DNA from 2 places in the Aureibacillus halotolerans genome. Region 2 is predicted to be linked to the other one. Evidence: a T-box and tRNA genes for the amino acid it is inferred to sense, from the RefSeq annotation. Region 2 holds a T-box; the other holds one or more tRNA genes.
What was found. The T-box of region 2 lies ahead of serS (serine--tRNA ligase). A T-box ahead of a tRNA ligase gene usually reads a tRNA of that ligase, here a tRNA-Ser.
Positions count from the first base shown of each region.

Region 1 (3,414 bases), on a different contig from region 2:
TTGCTGTGCCTTCTCCATCATTAACCTATGGTGTCGCAGTAACCATTGGTATGATGATTGGTGTCGCAGGCGCATTATTTCTTCTTAAAGTTTTTCCAAAGCGGAATGTATGGTCTAAGCTCGCACTCAAAGATCGTTTGACGAGTGAAGCCGGCTATAATTCAATAAATCTGTCTTATAAAGAACTCGTTGGAAAAGAAGGAATGACGATGACTGACTTTCGCCCCATTGGCACGGTTCGCATTAACGAGACCGACTATAGTGCAGTGTCTTCTGGACAATGGATCAAGCAACAGACAACAGTGAATGTTGTTGCTGTGGATGGGACGAAAATAGTCGTGAAGCCTCAAACGGAAGAATCAATAATTCAGGAATAAGTTAAAGCTGCCTGTCAGTTGGTTATACACGGCTGACAGGCAGCTTTTTTATGGCGAGAAACATCATAGATATCGTTACGAATACGCCACCTAGCCCAAAAAGGGGTTGTCCTATGACGCTGCCAATAAGGTAAAGAAACGTTCCTAAGGGCAATGTAAAGGCGCTCATCGACCATGCTTGTGTATAAGAGCTGCGTTTTTTCTTCATAACGGTGGAGAAAAGCTGGCTGGATAAAGCGAGTCCACTCGATGCGAGCACTAGGAACATAAAACAAAGAACAAAGGTGATTACAAAACTAGCAACATACAGTAAGACGATATTTTCTTGGACAAAACGCAGTGCATTCTGACCGTCTTCTTCAGTGAAAATGCGTTGAGGAAAGGTTGAATAATCCACCGACATTGACAGATACTCAGAATGAATTGTAAATTGGGTAGAATCAAGAAACAATGCTGGTGTTATTGAATCTTCTGATGGCGATGACCGTTTGACAAGACTATTGTCAGGGGCTGAAAAATCTTCGAGAAACCCGTCAACGCTTTTCCAGCGGATGCTTTCTGAAGATAACGCATGAGAAACGTCATTTACCCATGCTGATAAGGAAAATGATAAAATACTGCCGTAAAGAAGGGCGAACAAAGCAGAGAGCGTGAGTAATAAACGAAGCGCGTTTCCAATGCCCCGAACCCGCATTGCGGCAATAAAGGCAGGCGACGTAACGCTTTTTCGTAGTTGAAAGAACAAACGTTTCATGAATGGATCTCCTCAAGGTTCACATACTTTTTTATCTATAGTTCATTTTACGCACGACATGACACAACATCAAGCATAGAAACAAGATATCATTATAGAAGCGAGGTGGCACCGTTTTTTAAGGCAGTTATATAAAAAACGGACGGATATTGGATATTGTCGGTTGGATTCTAATTTCAATTTTATTTCTATTAGGGTATCTCAGTTTCATCTACCCGGTACTCCCAGGCATTCTCTTTGTGATCGCAGGCCTATTTCTTTATGGATTTTGGTTTTCTTTTGCGCCGTTTGGCATTGTTTATTGGGTGCTACAGGCAAGTATAGTTGCCTTGATTTTTTTAGCAGATTGGGCGGCCACTTATTTTGGAGTGAAAAAATGGGGAGGGTCGAAAGCAGCAATTAATGGAAGCTTAATTGGCATGCTTATTGGTCCATTCGTCATCCCGGCTGTTGGACTGTTTGTGGGTCCGTTTGCTGGTGCAGTTATTGGGGAGCTTATTGTGCATAGAGGTCCTTTTTTGAAGGCATTAAAAATTGGGGTAGGTTCATTGCTAGGATTTATCGCAGGATCACTTGCCAAATTCGTTCTGCAAACCATCATGATTGTCCTGCTTTTTGTTTGGATTTTTATATAGAAAAAGATTGCAACACGAAAACAAGCATGGTATATTGTTCTAGTGATCCTTTAAAAAAGGGTTGACTTGAGAGATTATTACTTGTATAATTTCTAATGTCTTTTCATTGTGGCGGTGTAGCTCAGCTGGCTAGAGCGTACGGTTCATACCCGTGAGGTCGGGGGTTCGATCCCCTCCGCCGCTATGCTTTTATATGTAACTGGACCCTTAGCTCAGCTGGTTAGAGCCATCGGCTCATAACCGATCGGTCGCAGGTTCGAGTCCTGCAGGGTCCACCAGTTGTACGGAGGAATACCCAAGTCTGGCTGAAGGGATCGGTCTTGAAAACCGACAGGCGGGTCAAACCGCGCGGGGGTTCGAATCCCTCTTCCTCCTCCATAATTTATATGGCACATGAATCAAGCCTCTTGAAGGCTTTTTTTATTTGTGTTAAATCATATAAGAAACTCGTGCTAGACGGAATTGATTAAAGCTAGAATGGTTCGTCTTATTTTAAAGATCGTCTTTTAGTAACTAAGTGGATCTCTACGCTTTTAATAACTAGAGGATCCCTCTTCAATTCAATTCAAATCAAATCATAAAAAATGAATGGGTCATTAAAAGCAGCCACTAGCGAGGACTCCTACGGCAAAAAAATCACGACGAAGCTTTTTGAGTCGATGATGCACTTGTGCACTTTAGGGTGAAAGCGAGCGTATGGCAGCTTTTATAAAAAGTAGGACTAGTCGAACGAGTCGCTTGTCGCTACAATAAACGTAAGCGATTACAATTAAGGAGGGTTTTTATGAATCATCGTGTCATTGTTGTTGGGTGTGGTGGGATGGCAAACAAATGGGTAGACTATGCCATCGAGAGAACCAATGTGTCGATTGTAGCTCTTGTCGATGTGTTTATCGAGAATGCAATCAAAATGCGAGACGCACACAATTTGGATGTTCCGGTGTTTGAATCACTCACAGATGCCATTGCACAAACAGAAGCAACACTTGTTTTTGATGTAACCATTCCTGCTAGTCATAAGGATGTTAGTTCAGAAGCAATGAGAATGAACTTAAACGTCTTTGGTGAAAAGCCAATGGCTGAGTCATTTGAAGATGCAAACAGTGTCTTAGCATTATCGGCAAAACAGAAGCAGACGTATTCAGTAATGCAAAATCGCCGCTATGATAAGCATATTCGTGGCTTACAGAAGGCTCTTGATCAACAGCTTATTGGACCTGTAGGAGCTGTACACGCTGACTTTTTTCTAGGTCCACACTTTGGTGGGTTCAGGGAAGCGATGCTGCATCCTTTAATTATTGATATGGCGATTCATACGTTCGATCAGGCACGCTTGATTTGTAACGCTGACCCTGTGTCTGTTTACTGTCACGAGTTTAACACGCCAGGATCGTGGTATGACGGGAATGCTTCTGCCGTTTGTATTTTTGAGATGGATAATGGCATTGTCTTTACATATCGAGGTTCGTGGAGCTCAATTGGTGCAGGGACATCGTGGCAATCGGAGTGGCGGATTCAAGGTTCAAAAGGAACTGCCTTATGGAATGGGGAGAAAGAGCTTTTTGCCGACGTTAAACAATTGAAGGAAAATAAGGAGGGGGACTTCCTTGATGAGATCGTTCATGTGCCTATTCAAGCAGATGTGTCA
Region 1 is NZ_SNYJ01000003.1:268,392-271,805, reverse strand. It holds gene EV213_RS05870 (NfeD family protein) at 1-377, shown strand, start outside; gene EV213_RS05865 (DUF1189 family protein) at 400-1,131, opposite strand; gene EV213_RS05860 (DUF456 domain-containing protein) at 1,281-1,766, shown strand; tRNA gene EV213_RS05855 (tRNA-Met) at 1,877-1,950, shown strand; tRNA gene EV213_RS05850 (tRNA-Ile) at 1,968-2,044, shown strand; tRNA gene EV213_RS05845 (tRNA-Ser) at 2,052-2,144, shown strand; gene EV213_RS05840 (Gfo/Idh/MocA family protein) at 2,551-3,414, shown strand, end outside.
Region 1: it has a tRNA-Ser gene. The T-box ahead of serS (serine--tRNA ligase) is inferred to sense a tRNA for this amino acid. The anticodon was not compared.

Region 2 (3,414 bases):
AAGTGAATAAAGGAAAAGAGGGCACTGTGCCTGTCGCAACAAACGCACCTTTGTCTGTGATTGTTGCTAAAAATGAAGAGGCGGAAGAGGTCTACACGCCTTCCTTTGACATTAGTGAGCAAATCGTCGAAGCGCCAGCCGAAAAAGATACCGTTGTCGGGAAAATGAATGTGTCCTATACAGGTGAAATTGATTATGGCTATATACAAGGACCTGATCAATCCTTTGGTTCTGTTGATATTGTAACCACTGCGCAAGTGGACAAGGCGAACTGGTTTGTTCTCGGTGCTCGTGCTGTCGGTGGATTTTTCGTTGATCTATGGAATGCAATTGTATCTGGAATTGGCGGACTATTTTCTTAGGAGACTTCGTCGTGGACTAGCATTTCTATAGGATGTAAGTTAAAATAAATCATCTTACTATTCATATCCGAAATGGAGGAAATCATCTTGAGTCAAACAGGGACTGATCGTGTAAAACGCGGAATGGCAGAAATGCAAAAGGGTGGCGTCATTATGGATGTCGTCAATGCTGAACAAGCAAAAATTGCTGAGGCCGCTGGTGCTGTAGCTGTCATGGCGTTGGAACGTGTGCCATCGGATATCCGTGCCGCTGGCGGTGTCGCGCGTATGGCGAATCCGACGATTGTAGAAGAGGTGCTGAACGCTGTCAGTGTACCTGTGATGGCAAAAGCGCGCATTGGGCATATCACCGAAGCGAGAGTACTTGAATCTATGGGTGTCGATTATATTGATGAAAGTGAAGTATTGACACCAGCAGATGATGAATTCCATATTGATAAACGTTCGTTTACAGTGCCATTTGTGTGCGGCTGTCGTGATTTAGGCGAAGCGACTCGTCGAATTGGTGAAGGGTCGTCGATGCTTCGTACAAAAGGAGAACCTGGAACGGGCAACATCGTTGAAGCGGTCCGTCACATGCGCAAGGTACAATCACAAATTCGCAAAATAACATCCATGTCACAGGATGAATTGATGACCGAAGCCAAACACCTTGGTGCGCCGTTCGAGCTTCTTTTAGAGATTCGTGAGCTTGGTCGTTTGCCCGTCGTTAATTTTGCGGCAGGCGGAGTAGCAACACCATCAGATGCTGCATTGATGATGGAGCTTGGTGCGGATGGTGTCTTTGTAGGCTCAGGCATTTTCAAATCGACCAATCCAGAAAAATTTGCCCGTGCGATTGTTGAGGCAACAACGCATTATCAGGATTATGAGCGGATTGCGGCATTGTCAAAGGAGCTTGGTGAAGCGATGCCTGGGATTGAAATGAGCACATTACGTGCTGAAGATCGTATGGCGGACCGTAGTCAGTAACGAAAGGGAGCACAAAGCATGGACATCACGATTGGAGTACTAGGTTTGCAAGGGGCCGTTCGCGAGCATGTTCAGGCTGTCGAAGCTTGTGGTGCGAACGCTCTTGTAATCAAGTCCCCATCACAGCTCAATGAAGTTGATGGGCTCATTATGCCTGGTGGGGAGAGCACGGCCATTCGAAAGTTGATTGATGCATATGCGTTCCTAGAGCCATTGCGTGCATTTGCTAAGGAGAAACCAGTATTTGGTACGTGCGCTGGCTTGATCCTCTTGGCTACACATATACGAAACAGTGATATGGTTCATTTGGGCTTGCTCGATATGACTGTCGAAAGGAATGCGTTTGGTCGGCAAAGGGAAAGCTTTGAAGAAACCATCCACATAAAAGGCATTGCGGAGGATTTTACGGCGGTGTTTATTCGTGCCCCTATCATTGTATCGGTAGGGGATGATGTTGATGTTCTTGCATCGATAGGCGATCGAATTGTGGCGGTTCAGCAAGGACATTTGCTCGCCACTGCGTTTCATCCGGAGCTTGCAGGCGATCATCGCATGACCGAGCATTTTATCAAGCTTGTCTCAAAACAAGCATAGGTTGCATTTTTAAAATTGACACGCTATACTGTTGGCAAACGTGATGACAGGAACTAGTAGCAGTTGCTTTTTTTCTAGAGAGCTGGTGGGGGTGCAAACCAGTAAAAAAGCGCTGTGAATCCACTCCTTGAACGGCCTTTCGCGGCATTCGCTTGCGACGTAGGATCGGCACCAGCCGTTATCTGGTTCGAGCGGAAAGCAGGCTGTAGGCTTTCAATCGGGGTGGCAACGCGGGTTCACACTCGTCCCTTACTTAGGGACGGGTGTTTTTTGTATTTCATCCGTTTTAAGAGCAATGTTGTAACGAAAACACCATACGAAGGAGGAACTTTTATGCTAGATAATAGACAGCTACGGAATCATTTTGATGATGTGCTTGCACGAGTGAAACGTCGTGGAGATACCTTTGGTTTAGAGAAATTTCCTGTTCTGGATGAAAAACGTCGGGAGTTAATTCAACGCACGGAGGATTTGAAGGGCCGACGAAATGAGGTTTCAAAGCAAATCCCTCAATTGAAAAAGGCTGGAGAGCCAGCGGATGAGCTTATTTTAGAGATGCGACAAGTGGGCGACCAAATCAAACAGCTTGATGACGACCTTCGTCAAGTAGAGGAAGAGCTTGAGGCGATCTTGTTGCGTGTGCCAAATCTGTTGCATGAGAGCGTTCCAAACGGGTTGTCAGAAGACGACAATGTCGAGGAGCGTCGTTGGGGGGATGTGCCGGCATTTTCGTTTGAAGCGAAACCCCATTGGGATTTGGCTAATGACCTCGAGCTTCTCGATTTTGAACGTGCAGCAAAGGTCACAGGAAGCCGCTTTGTCTTTTATAAAGGAGCCGGTGCCCGGTTAGAAAGAGCATTGATCAATTTTATGATCGATCTCCACGAAGATCAGCACGGCTATGAAGAGGTATTGCCACCGCATATCGTCAATCGCGACAGCCTGCAAGGCACAGGACAGTTTCCAAAGTTCGAAGAAGATGTGTTTGCGGTTAATGTGGAAGGATACTATTTGATTCCAACCGCTGAAGTGCCGGTGACGAACTTGTATCGGGATGAAATTCTTCCTGAGGATGCTCTGCCGAAGAGCTATGTCGCCTTTAGCACCAATTTTCGGTCCGAGGCAGGCTCGGCAGGACGTGATACACGTGGACTGATTCGCCAGCACCAATTTAATAAGGTAGAGCTTATCAAATTCGTTAAGCCAGAGGATTCTTATGCAGCGCTGGAAGAAATGACTCAGCATGCTGAAAACGTCCTGAAGGCACTCAAGCTGCCCTATCGAGTCATTACCTTATGTGCAGGGGATACGGGTTTTTCAGCTGCTAAAACGTATGATATTGAAGTATGGCTGCCGAGCTATAACGAGTACAAAGAGATTTCTTCTGCCAGCAACACAGAAGCCTTTCAGGCGCAGCGGGCGAGCATTCGTTATCGAGCAGAAAACGGCAAGCCTGAGCATCTTCATACGCTAAACGCTTCCGGAT
Region 2 is NZ_SNYJ01000010.1:76,153-79,566, reverse strand. It holds gene EV213_RS12635 (serine hydrolase) at 1-362, shown strand, start outside; gene pdxS (pyridoxal 5'-phosphate synthase lyase subunit PdxS) at 450-1,334, shown strand; gene pdxT (pyridoxal 5'-phosphate synthase glutaminase subunit PdxT) at 1,353-1,928, shown strand; T-box leader at 1,963-2,181, shown strand; gene serS (serine--tRNA ligase) at 2,262-3,414, shown strand, end outside.